3 regions of the Pseudomonas sp. ADAK2 TE3594 genome follow, and region 2 is predicted to be linked to each of the others. Evidence: predicted binding sites of a transcription regulator. Region 2 holds the regulator's gene; each other region holds the start of a gene.
What was found. The regulator FliA, encoded in region 2, starts transcription of late flagellar genes. The targets are predictions, from matches to a motif close to CTAAAGTTTNNNNNNNNNNNGCCGNTAA.

Region 1 (5,762 bases), 520 kb from region 2:
TTATGCGGCGGTAAATTCTGCGGGGTAGGGGATCGCCGCCTGGGCCGATTGCAGTTTGCCCAGGGTTTCGCGGACCACTTCCTTGGCAAGGCAGGCGCATTTACCGCATTGGCTGGCAACGCCAGTGGCCTGACGGACTTCCCGATAGCTGCAGCAACCTTCATAGATTGCATCGCGGATTTGACCGTCGGTGACGCCAGTGCAGAGGCAGACATACATAAGTGAGAACCGTCGCTGGTTGTGACTCAATTGCGATGGATCTTAATGTTAACGAGAATGATTGTCAAAGTGGTTTCTGCAGGTTTTCGTCATAAGGGCGTGTGACTGACGAACGGCTTCTTCTCACGCCTTCCATGAGAAAAATATAGCAGCGGCCTTTCACTTGGCAGAAAAAACCGTTGAGGACAGGTCAAAAACGCGGTGTATGATGGTCGGCCTTTTGCGAAGGGGGATCGTGTCACAGGGCTGTCGCCTGAGGGTGGCAGGCTGATACGAACCCTGTACTTCACCGTTATTACACCAGGAGATATCCAATGAGCGTACTCGTAGGCAAACAAGCCCCTGACTTCACCGTACCGGCCGTACTCGGCAATGGCGAAATCGTAGACAGCTTCACCCTGTCCTCGGCCATCAAAGGCAAATACGGCCTGGTGTTCTTCTACCCACTGGACTTCACCTTCGTTTGCCCGTCCGAGCTGATCGCTCTGGACAACCGCATGTCTGACTTCAAGGCACGCAACGTGGAAGTGGTAGCCGTTTCGATCGACTCGCACTTCACCCACAACGCCTGGCGCAACACCCCGGTCAACAATGGTGGCATCGGCGAAGTTCGCTACACCATGGCGGCCGACCTGAAGCACGAAATCGCCAAGGCCTACGACGTTGAGTCCGAAGGCGGCGTGGCTTTCCGTGGCGCGTTCCTGATCGACGACAAGGGCGTTGTCCGCTCGCAGATCATCAACGACCTGCCGCTGGGCCGTAACATCGAAGAGCTGATCCGTCTGGTCGACGCTCTGCAATTCCACGAAGAGCACGGCGAAGTTTGCCCTGCCAACTGGAAAAAAGGCGACAAAGGCATGACCGCTTCCACCGAAGGTGTTGCGGCTTACCTGACCGAGAACGCTGCTGCGCTGTAAGGCACGTTCGAGGCATAAAAAAACCGGCTGCCAAGGCCGGTTTTTTTATGGGCGGGATAAACCCAGGCTGTTCACTTGTGGCGATAAGAGCAAGCTCTCTCGCCACAGATCAGTGACGGATCAGTCGTTGTAGTCTTCCCAGCCGCCCATTTGTTTCCAGCGATTGACGATGCCGCAGAACAGATCAGCCGTCTTCTCGGTGTCGTAGCGGGCCGAGTGGGCCTCGCGACCGTCGAAGTCGATATCGGCTGCCTGGCAGGCCTTGGCCAATACGGTTTGACCGTAGGCCAGACCGGCGAGAGTCGCCGTGTCGAAACTGGAGAACGGGTGAAACGGGTTGCGTTTCATGTCCAGGCGCGCGACAGCGGCGTTGAGGAAGCCCAGGTCGAAGCTGCTGTTGTGCCCGACCAGAATCGCCCGTTTGCAACCGTTGGCCTTCAGAGCCTTGCGCACACCGCGGAAGATATCGGTCAGGGCCGCTTCTTCACTCACCGCCATGCGAAGCGGGTGATCGAGCTTGATCCCGGTGAATTCCAGGGCTGCCGCTTCGATGTTCGCGCCTTCGAAAGGCTCGACCCGGAAGAAATAGGTGTGCTCAGGGTACACAAAGCCTTTTTCATCCATGCCGATCACGGTGGCGGCGATTTCCAGCAGGGCATCGGTGGCCGAGTTGAAACCACCGGTTTCTACGTCGACAACGACCGGCAGGTAACCACGGAACCTGGCTGCCATTGGATGGCGGGAACCGCCTCCGCCGCCATTACCGTCCTGTTCGTCGTCGAAATGGTCTTCACTCACGCGTGTTCCTCCAGCAGGCGCCAGCGCAGTTTTTCACCGGCGCGCAGCGGGATTACAGTCAGCTCGCCAAACGGCAGGCTGGTTGGGGCGGTCCACTCATCGCGGACCAGGGTGATGCGATCGGTGTTCGCCGGCAGGCCGTAGAAACGCGGGCCATTGAGGCTGGCGAAGGCTTCGAGCTTGTCCAGCGCGTTGCGCTGTTCAAAGGCTTCGGCATACATCTCGATCGCGGCATAAGCGGTGTAGCAACCGGCACAACCGCAAGCCGCTTCTTTGGCGTGCTGGGCATGGGGCGCCGAGTCTGTGCCGAGGAAGAACTTGTCGCTGCCGCTGGTAGCGGCGTCGAGCAGGGCTTCCTGGTGGGTATTACGCTTGAGGATCGGCAGGCAGTAGAAGTGCGGCCGAATCCCGCCCACCAGCATGTGGTTGCGGTTGTACAGCAGGTGGTGCGCGGTGATGGTTGCGCCAACGTTGGCCGAAGCCTCGTTGACGAACTGCACGGCGTCAGCGGTGGTGATGTGTTCAAACACCACTTTGAGGGTCGGGAAACGCTCGACCACTCGACGCATGTGCTCATCGATGAAGATTTTTTCGCGATCGAACACGTCGACATCGCCACGGGTGACTTCACCGTGAACCAACAAGGGCATCCCGACTTCAGCCATGGCCTCGAGTGCGGGGAAAATCTTGTCGATGCTGGTGACGCCAGAATCCGAGTTGGTGGTCGCGCCGGCCGGGTACAGCTTGGCGGCGTGAATGAAACCGCTGGCCTTGGCCTCGCGAATTTCTTCGGGCTGTGTGCGGTCGGTCAGGTACAGCACCATCAACGGTTCGAAGCGACTGCCGGCCGGGCGTGCAGCGAGAATCCGCTGGCGATAGCCGTCGGCTTCAGCGGCGTTACGCACCGGAGGTACCAGGTTGGGCATGATGATGGCGCGACCAAAGGTGCGCGCGACATCCGCAACGGTATTGGTCAACACAGCACCATCGCGAAGATGAATATGCCAGTCGTCGGGACGCAGCAGGGTCAGGCGGTCGGACATGAGGGGATTCCAGGCGGGTCAAACTCAGGGGAATGCTACCGGAAAAGACTCTTGCAGGCACTCGCTATCAAGTTTTGCGGCAAGCTTCCGATATCCAACAGGTACGCCGTAAATATGTGTGTCGGTCTTTTTGTTGCAGAAGCCAGTGGAGCCTCCCGTGCGCCAGCGTTATTTAGCCTTGCTCAGTGTGTTTGCCAGCCTTCCCGCGATGGCGCTCACTTTCCAGACCCGTCTGGAGAGCATCGAGTGGACGGTCGAAGGTGACAAGTTCGAATGCCGCCTGACTCAACCCATCACCGATTTCGGTTCGGGGGAGTTCGTGCGTCGCGCTGGCGAGCAGGCGACATTTCGTCTGAAGGCCTACAACTCGATGATCGGTGGCGGTTCCGCGACCTTGCTGGCGGCCGCTGCACCATGGCAGCCGGGGCGTGGCGACATCAACCTGGGCTCGGTGCGAATCGGCAGTGGCAACGTGCTGTTCAACAGCTCGCAAGTTCAGGCCGGGCGCCTGATCAGTGGGTTGATGGACGGTCGCAGCCCGGTCGTTCGACACTCCTCGGGGGACGGTCGGGTATCTGAAGTCCGCCTGCTGCCGGTCAAATTCAGCAAGGCCTACAGTGACTATCAGGGTTGTGTGGCCAAGTTGCTGCCGCAGAATTTTGAACAGGTGAAGCAATCCGAAGTCGGCTTTCCGGGGGAGGGCATCGATCTCGACGCCCAAGCCAAGGCCCATTTGCAGGTCATGCTGGAGTTCATGAAAGCCGATCCGACGGTCAACCACATTGAACTCGACGGCCATTCCGACAACAGCGGCAACCGCCTGACCAACCGCGAACTGTCGCGACGCAGGGCGTTGGCCGTGATGGATTTCTTCAAGGCCAATGGTATTCAGGAATCGCAGATCACCCTGCGTTTTCACGGTGAGCGCTATCCTCTGGCGCCGAACACCAATGCCGCCAATCGGGCGAAAAACCGCCGGGTTGCCGTACGTCTTGAACGGGTCGCGCCGACCGAGCAACCGGCGCCTCAAGCCACCGCTTCCGCGGGCAGCGCGAAGACCTCCTGAACCTGCTGAAATCGTCGCTCGCTCGACATAATCTGTCGCTTCGTCGTCATAAGCTGTCGCGCCTCTGTAAATTATCCTGCATGAGCGGTAGACTTGACGGCTTTCCGTAGAACCCCGTGGAGTGATGGCATGGCGGACGTAAACAAGGTCGTTCTGGCGTATTCCGGCGGCCTGGACACTTCGGTGATCCTCAAGTGGCTGCAGGATACTTATAACTGTGAAGTAGTGACCTTCACCGCTGACCTGGGTCAGGGCGAAGAGGTCGAACCGGCCCGCGCCAAGGCACAGGCCATGGGCGTAAAAGAAATCTACATCGACGATCTGCGCGAAGAATTCGTGCGCGATTTCGTGTTCCCGATGTTCCGCGCCAACACCGTTTATGAAGGCGAGTACCTGCTGGGTACTTCCATCGCTCGTCCGTTGATCGCCAAGCGCTTGATCGAAATCGCCAACGAAACCGGCGCTGACGCCATTTCCCACGGCGCGACCGGCAAGGGCAACGACCAGGTTCGTTTCGAACTGGGCGCCTACGCCTTGAAGCCAGGCGTGAAAGTGATTGCTCCTTGGCGCGAATGGGACCTGCTCTCCCGTGAAAAGCTGATGGATTATGCTGAAAAGCACAACATCCCGATCGAGCGTCACGGCAAGAAAAAATCCCCGTATTCGATGGATGCCAACCTGCTGCACATCTCCTATGAAGGCGGCGTGCTGGAAGACACCTGGACCGAGCACGAAGAAGACATGTGGCGCTGGACCGTCTCCCCGGAGAAGGCTCCTGATAAAGCACAGTACCTGGAACTGACCTACCGCAACGGCGACATCGTCGCACTGGACGGTGTCGAAATGACTCCGGCCACCGTGCTGGCGACCCTGAACCGGATCGGTGGCGAACACGGTATCGGCCGTCTGGACATCGTCGAAAACCGCTACGTCGGTATGAAGTCCCGCGGATGCTACGAGACCCCGGGCGGCACCATCATGCTGCGCGCTCACCGTGCGATCGAATCGATCACTCTGGACCGCGAAGTGGCTCACCTCAAAGACGAGCTGATGCCTAAATACGCCAGCTTGATCTACACCGGTTACTGGTGGAGCCCTGAGCGTCTGATGCTGCAACAGATGATCGATGCTTCCCAGGCCCACGTGAACGGCGTAGTGCGCCTGAAGCTGTACAAGGGCAACGTGATCGTCACCGGCCGCAAGTCCGACGAGTCGTTGTTCGACGCCAACATCGCGACCTTCGAGGAAGATGGCGGCGCCTACAACCAGGCCGATGCGGCGGGCTTCATCAAGCTCAATGCCTTGCGCATGCGCATCGCGGCGAACAAAGGTCGGAAGCTTTTCTGAGATCTTTGAGTCGGTAAAGGATGTGTGGCCTCGTTGATGAGGCCACATATCTGAAAGAGGGATACCCTGTCGTACACTGCGTATTCAGCTTTTCTTCTTGCCTTTGTTAATACCTTTCTTCGCTTCTTTCTCCAATGGCTCTTCAAGAGCTGGCTGCTGCGTGCCTGTAAAGATTTTGACCAATCATCGTCAGCTCGTGTGAATTCAAATTGTAAGCAATGCAGAACGTCGCACCGTTGCGTTTCTTGGTGTGCTTTGAATGCCTGAGTGCACTTTCCTTCAGCAACGTCTCCGACTCGGCACAGGTGAGAAATACGATCATCTGAGCAGGATTTTCCTGTGCTTGCTGGATGTTCTCCACCAAGGCGCTGA
Region 2 (5,762 bases):
AGATTTTGTACAAGCACTCCAGCGAGCTGATTGGCCACGAAGAAGTCCAGCAACTCATGCAATTGCTGGCCAAAAGCTCACCCAAACTGGCTGAAGAGCTGGTGCCGGGAGTGGTTTCGCTGTCGCAGCTGCTCAAAGTCTTGCAGGCATTGCTGGCCGAACAGGTGCCGGTACGGGACATTCGCAGCATCGCCGAAGCCATCGCGAACAACGCCGCCAAGAGTCAAGATACTGCCGCTTTGGTGGCTGCGGTGCGCGTCGGCGTATCCCGCGCAATCGTGCAAAGCATTGTAGGCACTGAGTCGGAGCTGCCTGTGATCACCTTGGAGCCAAGGTTGGAACAAATATTGCTCAATAGTCTTCAGAAGGCAGGACAAGGCTCGGAAGAGGGCGTTCTGCTGGAGCCAAGCATGGCAGAGAAGCTGCAACGCTCGTTGATCGAAGCGGCGCAGCGTCAGGAAATGCAAGGTCAACCGGTGATTCTGCTGGTGGCCGGTCCGGTTCGCGCGATGCTCTCGCGATTCGGCCGACTGGCAGTCCCGGGTTTGCATGTGTTGGCTTATCAGGAAATCCCTGACAACAAGCAAGTGACCATTGTTGCGACAGTAGGGCCCAACGGCTGAGGTAGTGGTTTATGCAAGTTAAGCGTTTTTTCGCCGCCGATATGCGTCAGGCCATGAAACTGGTTCGTGATGAGCTGGGCGCTGATGCCGCCATCATTGGCAATCGCCGGATCGCCGGTGGTGTCGAGCTGACGGCTGCCCTGGATTACAAATTGTCGGCGCTGGCCCCGCGTGTTCCGAACATGGAACTCGAGGACGAGCTGCGCAAGACCCAGTCGCGGATCGTCACCGCCCAGGCCGAACTGAGCCTGCGTGGCGATGGCGAGAGCGATAAGAGCACCAATCGTCAGTTGTTCGCCGGCCTGCCGTTGACCGCCGCCGAGCCGCTGATCGAGCCGACGCTGGCCGAGCCTCGGCGCCCGGCACCTGCGCCTGCCGCGGCGACCGGCGTCGACCCGCGTGCGTTCGACTCGATGCGTTTCGAGCTCAACAGCCTGCGTGAACTGATGGAAGTGCAACTTGGCTCGCTGGCCTGGAATCAGCTGCAAGGCAGTCGTCCGGCCCAGGCCAACCTCTGGCGTCGCTTGCAACGCATCGGCCTGTCCGGCCCGTTGTCGCGCGATCTGCTGGCGCTGATTACCGACATCGAAGAACCCCGTCAGGCCTGGCGCATGTTGCTCGCGCATCTGGCGCGGATGATCACCACCCCGGAAGTCGAGCCACTGGAAGAGGGCGGCGTGATTGCCATGGTCGGCCCGGCTGGCATGGGCAAGACCACCACGCTGGCCAAGCTGGCGGCTCGTTACGTGCTCAAGTACGGCGCGCAGAACATCGCGCTGGTGAGCATGGACAGCTATCGCATCGGCGCTCAGGAGCAGCTCAAGACCCTCGGCCGGATCCTCAACGTGTCGGTCACCCACGTCGATCCGGGCCAATCCTTGGTGCAGGCACTGGAGCCTTTGCTGCGCAAACGCGTGGTGCTGATCGATACCGCCGGCTTGCAGGCCAGCGATCCGGCACTGCGTATGCAGCTCGAAAGCCTGGCCGGACGCGGCATCAAATCAAAAAATTATCTGGTCTTGGCAACCACCAGCCAGAAACAGGTTCTAACTGCCGCTTATCACAGTTACAAACGTTGCGGCCTTGCCGGCTGCATCCTGACTAAACTGGATGAAACGGCAAGCTTGGGCGAGGTGTTGAGCCTGGCCATTAGTCATGAATTGCCGGTGGCTTACCTGACCGATGGCCCGCGGATTCCGGATGATTTGCATCTGCCGCGTCGTCATCAGTTGGTCAGCCGTGCCGTTAGCGTGCAAATGCAGGAAGAACCCAGCGAAGAAGCCATGGCTGATATGTTCGCTGACCTTTACCACAGTCCGACCAAGCGGGTTGGCTGAGGTATTTAATGAACGGTTTTTGTACCTACATCGATGGTCTGCCATGCATTGTTCAGTTGGTGAACGCGCAGCCAGTAATGTGGCCTCCGTCTAAGTAAGACAAGGTAAAGAAAATAACATGGGCAGCATGCATCCCGTACAGGTGATCGCGGTGACCGGCGGCAAAGGTGGCGTCGGGAAGACTAACGTGTCAGTGAACTTGTCCCTGGCTCTAGCTGAGCTCGGCCGGCGCGTCATGCTGCTGGATGCCGATCTGGGGCTGGCGAACGTTGACGTCCTGCTGGGGCTGACACCCAAACGTACCCTGGCCGACGTGATCGAAGGCCGCTGTGAGCTGCGCGATGTGCTGTTGCAAGGGCCCGGCGGTATTCGCATCGTCCCGGCCGCATCCGGCACCCAGAGCATGGTTCATCTGAGCCCGGCCCAGCATGCCGGCCTGATCCAGGCCTTCAGCGATATCGGCGACAACCTCGACGTATTGGTGATCGACACCGCTGCGGGCATTGGTGACTCGGTGGTCAGTTTCGTCCGCGCAGCGCAAGAAGTCTTGCTGGTGGTGTGCGACGAGCCGACCTCGATCACCGACGCCTACGCGCTGATCAAACTGCTGAACCGCGACTACGGCATGAACCGTTTCCGTGTCTTGGCCAACATGGCGCAGAGCCCGCAGGAAGGCCGCAACCTGTTCGCCAAGTTGACCAAGGTCACGGATCGTTTCCTCGACGTCGCCTTGCAATATGTCGGTGCGGTGCCTTACGACGAAAGCGTGCGCAAGGCCGTGCAGAAGCAGCGTGCCGTCTACGAAGCCTTTCCGCGTTCCAAGTGCGCCCTGGCGTTCAAGGCCATTGCGCAGAAGGTCGATACCTGGCCACTGCCGGCCAACCCACGCGGGCACCTGGAGTTTTTCGTCGAGCGCCTCGTGCAACAAGCGGCAGGACCCGTCCTATGACAGCCAGTGGCTACAACCTCTACAAGAAGTCGGCACGTGACGCGCAGTACGAGCTGATCGAGCGTTACGCGCCACTGGTCAAACGCATTGCCTACCACTTGCTGGCGCGTTTGCCGGCCAGTGTCCAGGTCGAAGACCTGATCCAGGCCGGGATGATCGGCCTGCTTGAAGTATCAACCAAATATGACGCCAGCAAAGGCGCGAGTTTCGAGACGTACGCGGGCATACGAATCCGCGGCGCGATGCTCGATGAAGTGCGCAAGGGGGACTGGGCACCACGTTCGGTTCACCGCAATACCCGCATGGTCAGCGACGCGATTCGCTCGATTGAAGCTAAAACCGGCCGTGACGCTAAAGATCATGAGGTTGCGGCCGAACTCCAATTGAGTCTCGACGATTATTACGGGATTTTGAACGACACCCTCGGCAGCCGGTTATTCAGTTTCGACGATCTGTTACAGGACGGCGAACACGAAGGGCTGCATGAGGATGGCGCCAGTGCTCATCTCGAGCCGTCACGCGATCTGGAAGATGAACGCTTCCAGGCGGCGCTGGCGGACGCGATTGCCAATTTGCCGGAGCGTGAGCGACTGGTGTTGGCGCTGTACTACGACGAAGAGTTGAATCTCAAGGAAATCGGTGAGGTCCTGGGGGTCAGCGAATCGCGGGTCAGCCAGTTACACAGCCAGTGCGCGGCCCGTTTGCGGGGGCGTTTGGGGGAGTGGCGAGCGCGCTGAAGGCAGTGTGGGGACACTGCGAATGGAGCTGGTGTGGTGTTGAACTGCGCCGGTCTCGATCTGTTGTGCTCCAGACAGTCATTGAGTGCTTTGCCGGATTGATTGAAATGGCGCGTCCAGGTGCTGGGCGCGTTTAAGACTGCTTGGAGGTCGAATTGGACAAGAACATGAAAATCCTCATCGTTGATGACTTCTCAACGATGCGGCGGATCATAAAAAACCTGTTGCGTGACCTTGGGTTCACCAACACGGTCGAGGCTGACGATGGCACCACTGCCATTCCGGTTCTCAACAGTGGGAGCATCGACTTTCTGGTAACGGACTGGAACATGCCTGGCATGACCGGTATCGATCTGCTGCGTCACGTGCGCGCCGATGAAAAGCTCAAGCACCTGCCGGTGCTGATGGTGACCGCTGAAGCCAAGCGCGAGCAAATCATCGAAGCGGCCCAGGCCGGTGTAAATGGCTATGTGGTCAAACCCTTCACGGCCCAGGCGTTGAAAGAAAAAATCGAGAAGATTTTCGAACGCATCGGTTGATGGACTGCGCCACGGGGGAGCTATGGAGCATAAAGAATCTTCAATGGGCGATTTTGAATCGACCCTGAAAAAACACGCGGTCGAACTGGTCGAGAGCCTTGAAAAAGGCAGGTTTGGCGATGCGGTGCAATTGATCCATGAGCTCAATCAGACCCGTGACCGCGGCCTGTATCAGGAGGTAGGCAAGCTCACCCGCGAGCTGCATAGCGCGATCGTCAATTTCCAGATTGACCCGCACATGCCGCAAGCCGAGGAAGTGTCTCAGATCACGGATGCCACCGAGCGCTTGGGGTATGTGGTCAAGCTGACCGAGGCCGCGGCGAACCGCACCATGGACCTGGTGGAAAACGCCACGCCGCTGATCAACAGCCTGAGCGACGAAGCTCAGGCGCTGAGCACGGATTGGGGACGGTTCATGCGTCGCGAAGTCGGGGCTGAAGAGTTCCGCGAACTGGCCCGGCGCGTCGACGGTTTCCTGACACGCAGCAGCGAAGATAACCGCGTCGTGTCGAGCAACCTCAACGACATTCTCCTGGCCCAGGATTACCAGGACCTCACCGGTCAGGTGATCAAGCGCGTGACCCAGTTGGTCACCGAAGTTGAAAGCAATCTGCTCAAGCTCGTGCTCATGGCCAGTCAGGTCGACCGCTTTGCGGGTATCGAACATGACCGTGATGCGATGCTGGCTGAAAAAGATCCGCAAAAACATCTCTCTCAGGGTGAAGGTCCGCAGATTCATGCCGATAAAAGAGAAGACGTTGTGTCCGGTCAGGACGATGTGGACGATTTGTTATCCAGCCTAGGATTTTAGAGTTTTAGCATTTTAGGTTTTTTAGGTTTTTAGACCTCAGGAGCACCCCCTTAATGAGCTTCGGCGCCGATGAAGAGATCCTTCAGGATTTCCTGGTTGAGGCCGGCGAGATTCTAGAGCAACTGTCCGAACAGCTGGTCGAGCTTGAAAGCCGACCGGATGATGCGGATTTGCTCAATGCAATTTTTCGCGGTTTTCACACTGTAAAAGGGGGCGCCGGCTTCCTCCAGCTCAACGAACTGGTGGAGTGCTGTCACATCGCCGAGAACGTGTTCGACATCCTGCGCAAGGGTGAACGACGCGTCGACTCGGAGCTGATGGACGTGGTTCTCGAAGCACTGGACGCGGTGAACAGCATGTTCAGCGAAGTCCGCGAACGCAGCCCGATCACGGCTGCCACTCCAGAATTGCTTGCAGCGTTGGCCCGTCTGGCCGAGCCGCAAACCGCCGATGAGTCGGCACCGGTCGCCGAGGTGGTGGAAGAACCTGCCGCTGAAGAATCGGGCGACATCACGGATAACGAATTTGAACAACTGCTGGACTCGCTGAACGCCGTCAAGGCTCAAGCCGAGGCTCCAGCGGCTGCGCCAGTGCCGACCAGCGATGCCTCGGCCAGCGATGAAATCACCGATGCCGAGTTCGAGTCGTTGCTCGATCAACTGCACGGCAAAGGCCAGTTCGCCGTCGATGCAGTAGTCGCGGCGCCCGCCGCACCGGCTGCCCCGAAAGCGGCAGGCGACAGCTCCGATATTACCGACGACGAGTT
Region 3 (5,762 bases), 4.7 Mb from region 2:
GGCCTTGCGGGACATGCAGGCGTTGCGCGAACGAGGTCTGCCTGCGCTGCACATGGCGATCAACCTGTCGTTCCGGCAGTTTCAGGACAGCCAATTACTGTCGACCCTGAGCCGGCTGATTGCCGAGCGTGGCGTCGAGGCGCAATGGCTGGAATTTGAACTGACCGAAACCGCGGTGATGCGTCGTAGCGATCTGGTCAAGCAGACCATGGACGCCCTCGGGCGTTTGGGCGTGCGCTTCTCGCTGGACGATTTCGGCACCGGGTTCTCTTCGTTCGTGCACCTCAACAGCCTGCCGATTGCCTTGTTGAAGGTCGACAAGAGCTTTGTCGGCGGCATGGAAGAGCGGGAAGAAAATCGCAAACTGGTGCACGCGATGATCAACCTGGCACACAACCTCAACCTCGAAGTGGTCGCCGAAGGCGTGGAAACACCAGAGCAGCTGGATTTGTTGCGCGGCTTTGGTTGCGATCAGGTGCAGGGGTATCTGATCAGCAAGCCGTTGCCGTTGGCGGAACTGGTTGAGTATTTGACCTTGGGTTCCAGTCAGCAGGTTGTGCTCGCTTAACGACGTACCGTAGGAGCGAGGCTTGCCCGCGAATGGCATCACGCGGTGTCTCTGATACACCGCGTGATGCCATTCGCGGGCAAGCTTCGCTCCTACAGGGATCTCAATCTGGCTGCGCGACCTGGAAATTCTGCTCTGACGCCGGCTCGCGTCTGATCATCCGCTTCATCTTCCATTCAAACGCCAGCGTCAGGCTCACCGCCGCACACGCCAGCCCCAGCGCCAAACCCCACCAGACCCCCGTTGGCCCCCAGTTCAAATGGAAGGCCATCCACCACGCGGCCGGCGCACCGATCAGCCAATAGCAACCCAAACCCACCAGGAATGTGGTCTTGGCATCCTTGAGCCCGCGGATGCAGCCCATGGCGATGGTTTGTGTGCCATCGAACAGCTCGAACCACGCCGCCACCGCCAACAGGCTCACGGCCAGGTTGATGACTTCGCGGAACGCCGGATCGTTGTGGTCCAGAAACAAGCCGATCAACTGATGCGGCAGCAACCAGAAAACCATGGCAAACCCCAGCATCGACGCGGCGCCGAAGGCGATCCCGACCCGTCCGGCCAGCCGCGCATCGAGCAATTGCCCGGCGCCGTAATGCTGACCGATGCGCATGGTGATCGCGTAGGAAAGCCCCGCCGGAACCATGAACGCCACCGAGACGATTTGCAGGGCGATCTGGTGCGCCGCCAGTTGCGTACTGCCCATGGTGCCCATGCACAGCGCGGCGAAGGCAAACAGGCCGACTTCCACCGCATAGGTGCCGCCTATCGGCAGGCCCAGGCGCCATAATTCCTTCAAGTACTGACGGTTGGGCCGCGACAGCCCCTGGCGTAATGGATACGCGTCGTAAGCCGGATGCCGACGAATATGCAGCGCGAGCGCCAGCGCCATGAGGTTGGCAACGATCGCCGTGACCAGGCCGATGCCCACCAGGCCCATTTTCGGTAGGCCGAACATGCCGGTGATCAACGCATAGTTGAGCAGGAAATTGGCCACAGTGCCGGCGAGGCTGATGACCATTACCGGTGTCGCCCGGCCGATGGCGCTAGTGAAACCGCGCAACGCCATGAAGCTCAGGTAGCCGGGCAGGGCGAATGGCAGAATCAACAGAAACTGGCCGGCAGCCTGGACGTTGGTTTCGGTCTGGCCGAACAGCAACAACACCGGTTTGAGGTTCCACAGCAGCAAACCCGCCACCAGCGCCATCAACCAGGCCAGCCACAATCCGGCCTGGGTCAGCCGCGCCGCGCCGATGATGTCGCCCGCGCCCTGACGGATCGCCACCAGGGTGCCGACGGCGGCGATCACGCCGATGCAGAAGATCGATACGAACGAGTACGTCGCCGCGCCCAGGCCGCCACCGGCCAGCGCTTCGGGGCTCAGGCGCGCCATCATCAAGGTGTCGGTAAGGACCATCAACATGTGCGCCAACTGCGAGGCAATCAACGGCCCCGCCAGCCGCAGGATGGCCCAGAGTTCAATACGCGCTGGATGCTGCATGGTCATCACGCTCGATTGTCAGAGATAACAGGAAGCGTCGATTCTCGGCGCTCTGCGGGGTTTGCACAAAGGGATAAAAAGGATGGGTGGCATGATTAAAACTCATGCTGGGGAGTTTCTGATAAGTTGGTTCCATCGCGCTATAGGAGCCTTCCTGATGTCCCGTCGTCTTCCTCCCTTGTACGCCCTTCGAGCATTCGAAGCGGCGGCGCGGCATAGCTCGTTTACTCGCGCGGCCGAAGAACTGTCGATCACGCAAAGTGCAGTCAGTCGGCACATTCGTACGCTCGAAGAGCATTTCGCCTGTCGGCTGTTTCATCGCAGCGGGCGCAACCTGCAACTGACCGAATCGGCGCGGCTGATCCTGCCCGGCATTCGTGAAGGCTTCACCGCCCTCGAGCGGGCCTGCAATACCTTGCGTGCCGAAGACGACATCCTGCGCATGAAAGCCCCATCGACCCTGACCATGCGCTGGCTGTTGGCGCGGCTCAGCCGTTTTCGACACTTGCGCCCGGGCAACGAGGTGCAATTGACCAGCGCCTGGATGGACATCGATACGGTGGACTTCAACCATGAGCCCTTTGACTGCGCTGTCATCCTCAGCAACGGACATTTTCCACCGGACTGGGAGGCGACTTTCCTGTTCCCCGAAGAGCTGATTCCGGTGGGGGCGCCGAATCTTCTGAAGGATCAGCCGTGGGACGTTGCGCGCCTGGCCAGTACCGAACTGCTGCACCCGACGCCGGACCGCCGTGACTGGCGCAACTGGCTGGAGCGCATGGGCCTGACCGATCAAGTCTCGCTCAAGGGTGGGCAGGTGTTCGACACGCTGGAGCTGGGCATGATCGCCGCTGCCCGGGGTTACGGCGTGTCCATGGGCGATTTGCTGATGGTGGCGGAGGATGTTGCACAGGGACGTCTGAGTTTGCCGTGGCCGACGGCCGTCGCCAGTGGTGAGAATTATTACCTGGTCTGGCCGAAAACCCGCCCCGGCGGCGAACGTTTGCGCCGCCTCAGCGATTTCCTGCAAGGCGAAGTCCGGGCCATGGAATTACCGGATGTCGAACGCTTGGGCTGAATCGATAGAGCCGCCGCAATGGCGGCCTTGAGCCATATCCCCGTTAATTACTCAAGTATTCAGCTTTGCCGCCGAAAATCTGCTGATGGGACCTTCGTTCAGGTTCCATGTTTTCCCCACAATCAGAAATTTTGCCGAGTGTGCGATGGGATCAGATTGATCCGGCCACTGGGTCAGGAGCTGTCATGTCTCAACCTCGTGCTCGGATTGCCTCACAGCTGGGTCTTGCGCTTGCCGTGATACTGGCGATTGTCATCAGCGGCAGTACCGTGTTCGCCCTGCGCTCGCTGGACACCGCCAACCTCGCCACTCGCGAAGAACACCTGGCCAGCGAGGCCCGCTTGCTTGCCGATCAGCTGAGCACCTTTCACGGCACCTTGCGTGAAAGCACCCAGCGCCTGGCCGGCCTGTTCGAGCAGCGATTCAGTACTGGCCTGAGCGTGCATCCGGACGAACCGGTAGCCGTGGCGGGCACTCAGACTCCCGGGCTGCGTTTGGGGAGTGAAGTGCTGAACAACAACTTCAAGATAGTTGACGAGTTCAAGCAGATGACTGCAGGCGTCGCGACCGTGTTCGTTCGCAGCGGTGAAGAATTCATTCGGGTCAGCACGAATGTCACCAAACAAGACGGCAGCCGTGCCATTGGCACTCTGCTCGACCACGCAAACCCGGCTTACGCCCGTTTGATGGCGGGGCAGAGCTACCTGGGTCGAGCTTTGCTTTTTGAACGCTTCTACATGTCGCAGTACACCCCCGTACGTGACAGCAGCGGTAAGGTCATTGCCGTGTTGTACGTAGGATTCGATTACACCGACGCGCAGAACGCACAGTTCGCCAACCTCAAACGCTTCCGTATCGGCCAGACCGGCTCCTTGGCACTGCTGGATGAGCAGAACAAATGGCTGGTGCCGATTGCCGGTGTGCAAGCGCTGGATCAGGCGGTCCCGAGCATCGTCGGTCTGGCCAAGACACCGGGCAAAGGCGACTTCTGGAGCGACAAGTCGCAAGACTTTTACAGTGTTGCCGTGCCGTTCGAAGGCGGGCCGTGGTCGGTGGTGGCGAGCATGCCGAAAACCGAAATCCGCGCGGTGACCTGGAGCGTCGGCATTCAATTGGCGATCGGCAGCCTGCTGGCGATGTTATTGGCGGTCGGTGCGGCGGTCTGGTTGCTGCGCAGCAAGCTGGCGCCACTGGGTGATCTGGTGCATCAAGCCGAAGCCTTGGGCGCTGGGGATTTGAGTGTTCGCCTGAACGTGTCGAGTAATGACGAAATCGGCCAACTTGCCCGCGCCTTCAACCAGATGAGCCAGGCCCTGTCGACCATGGTCGAGCACATCCGCCGAGCGTCGGGAGAGGTCAACAGCCGTGCCCAGGCGTTATCCGGTTTGTCCGGTGGCGCCTATGAAGGGATGGAACAGCAGTCCGGCGAAATCACCAGCATGGCCGGCGCCGTAGAAGAATTCAGCGCCACCTCGCTGAACATCGCCGACAACATGGGCAACACCCAGCGTCTGGCGCAGGAAAACGCACAGCAAACCCAGATCGGTCGTACGTCGATGGACGAAGCGTCCTCGTCCCTGGAGCAAATCGCCGGTGCACTGAACAGCACCGCAACGGTGATCAATACCTTGGGGCAGCGCTCCCAGGAAATCGGCGGCATTGTCGGGGTGATTACCGCGATCGCCGAGCAAACCAATTTGCTGGCGCTCAACGCCGCCATCGAAGCCGCCCGCGCCGGTGAGCAGGGCCGTGGATTTGCGGTGGTCGCTGATGAGGTGCGCAACCTGGCCTCACGTACCCGTCAGGCCACTGACGAAATTTCCGGGATGATTCAAAGCATCCAGCAGGAAACCGGCAACGCCATCAGCACCATGGAGCAGGGCAACGTGTTGATGCAGGAAGGCCTGTCGCGCAACGCCAACGTCGCCTCGGCTCTGGCGCGGATCGATGAGCAAAGCCGCTCGGCTGGTCAGCAATTCGCCGCCATCACCACCGCGACCCAGGAACAAAGCAGCACCGCGACCTTGCTCAGCAGCAATCTGCAAAGCATCGCTTTGGCGAACAGTGAACAGCGCGAAGTAGTGTCCAACCTGGCTGTGACTGCCAAAGAGCTGGAGAAGCTCGCGGCGGACTTGCGGCATGAGGTTGACCGGTTTCGCTGAGTCGCTGCTCAAATCGCCATCGCGAGCAGGCTCGCTCCCACAGTTGATCTCGGTTGTTCACCTTAGATCTAATGTGGGAGCGGGCTTGCTCGCGAAGGGATCGACCCAATTCCCGATTTGTCCCAATCTGCGGATCAATTCCTCTCTAGTCGTCTTCCTTGGCATTTAGCACCAGTGTCTCGATTTTTATGCTTGCTGAAACGTTTCTTCAAGTCTATAAAAATGGCACAACTCCAAGAAAGGCTGCTGCCATGACCCCGCTCAAACTTATCGTTGCCCTCAGCGCACTGTCCGCTGCTTCCCAAGCCATGGCCTGGGACTATGTTTTGCTCGACACCGACAAAGCCGCCCAGAACTGGCAGATCACCAGCCAGCAACTCGGTGTAAAAACCGACAAACCCTTCAGTGTGACCCTGCGTACTTTGCATGGCGGTCGGCAGGAGGGTGTCAGCA

Region 1: AB7M22_RS02095 (flagellar protein MotY) is a predicted target of FliA. The motif match lies at 3,044-3,071, and genes of this name have one in related genera.
Region 3: AB7M22_RS25915 (methyl-accepting chemotaxis protein) is a predicted target of FliA. The motif match lies at 3,198-3,225, and genes of this name have one in related genera.

Annotation. Positions count from the first base shown of each region.
Region 1 is NZ_JBRJGV010000001.1:480,706-486,467, forward strand. It holds gene AB7M22_RS02075 (bacterioferritin-associated ferredoxin) at 1-219, opposite strand; gene AB7M22_RS02080 (peroxiredoxin) at 534-1,136, shown strand; gene rnt (ribonuclease T) at 1,257-1,934, opposite strand; gene pyrC (dihydroorotase) at 1,931-2,977, opposite strand; gene AB7M22_RS02095 (flagellar protein MotY) at 3,135-4,043, shown strand; gene AB7M22_RS02100 (argininosuccinate synthase) at 4,173-5,390, shown strand; gene AB7M22_RS02105 (hypothetical protein) at 5,533-5,762, opposite strand, start outside.
Region 2 is NZ_JBRJGV010000001.1:998,090-1,003,851, forward strand. It holds gene flhA (flagellar biosynthesis protein FlhA) at 1-623, shown strand, start outside; gene flhF (flagellar biosynthesis protein FlhF) at 635-1,960, shown strand; gene fleN (flagellar synthesis regulator FleN) at 2,079-2,909, shown strand; gene fliA (RNA polymerase sigma factor FliA) at 2,906-3,646, shown strand; gene AB7M22_RS04470 (chemotaxis response regulator CheY) at 3,814-4,185, shown strand; gene AB7M22_RS04475 (protein phosphatase CheZ) at 4,208-4,996, shown strand; gene AB7M22_RS04480 (chemotaxis protein CheA) at 5,050-5,762, shown strand, end outside.
Region 3 is NZ_JBRJGV010000001.1:5,746,357-5,752,118, reverse strand. It holds gene AB7M22_RS25930 (putative bifunctional diguanylate cyclase/phosphodiesterase) at 1-568, shown strand, start outside; gene AB7M22_RS25925 (NorM family multidrug efflux MATE transporter) at 672-2,069, opposite strand; gene AB7M22_RS25920 (LysR substrate-binding domain-containing protein) at 2,227-3,147, shown strand; gene AB7M22_RS25915 (methyl-accepting chemotaxis protein) at 3,333-5,309, shown strand; gene AB7M22_RS25910 (aldose 1-epimerase family protein) at 5,561-5,762, shown strand, end outside.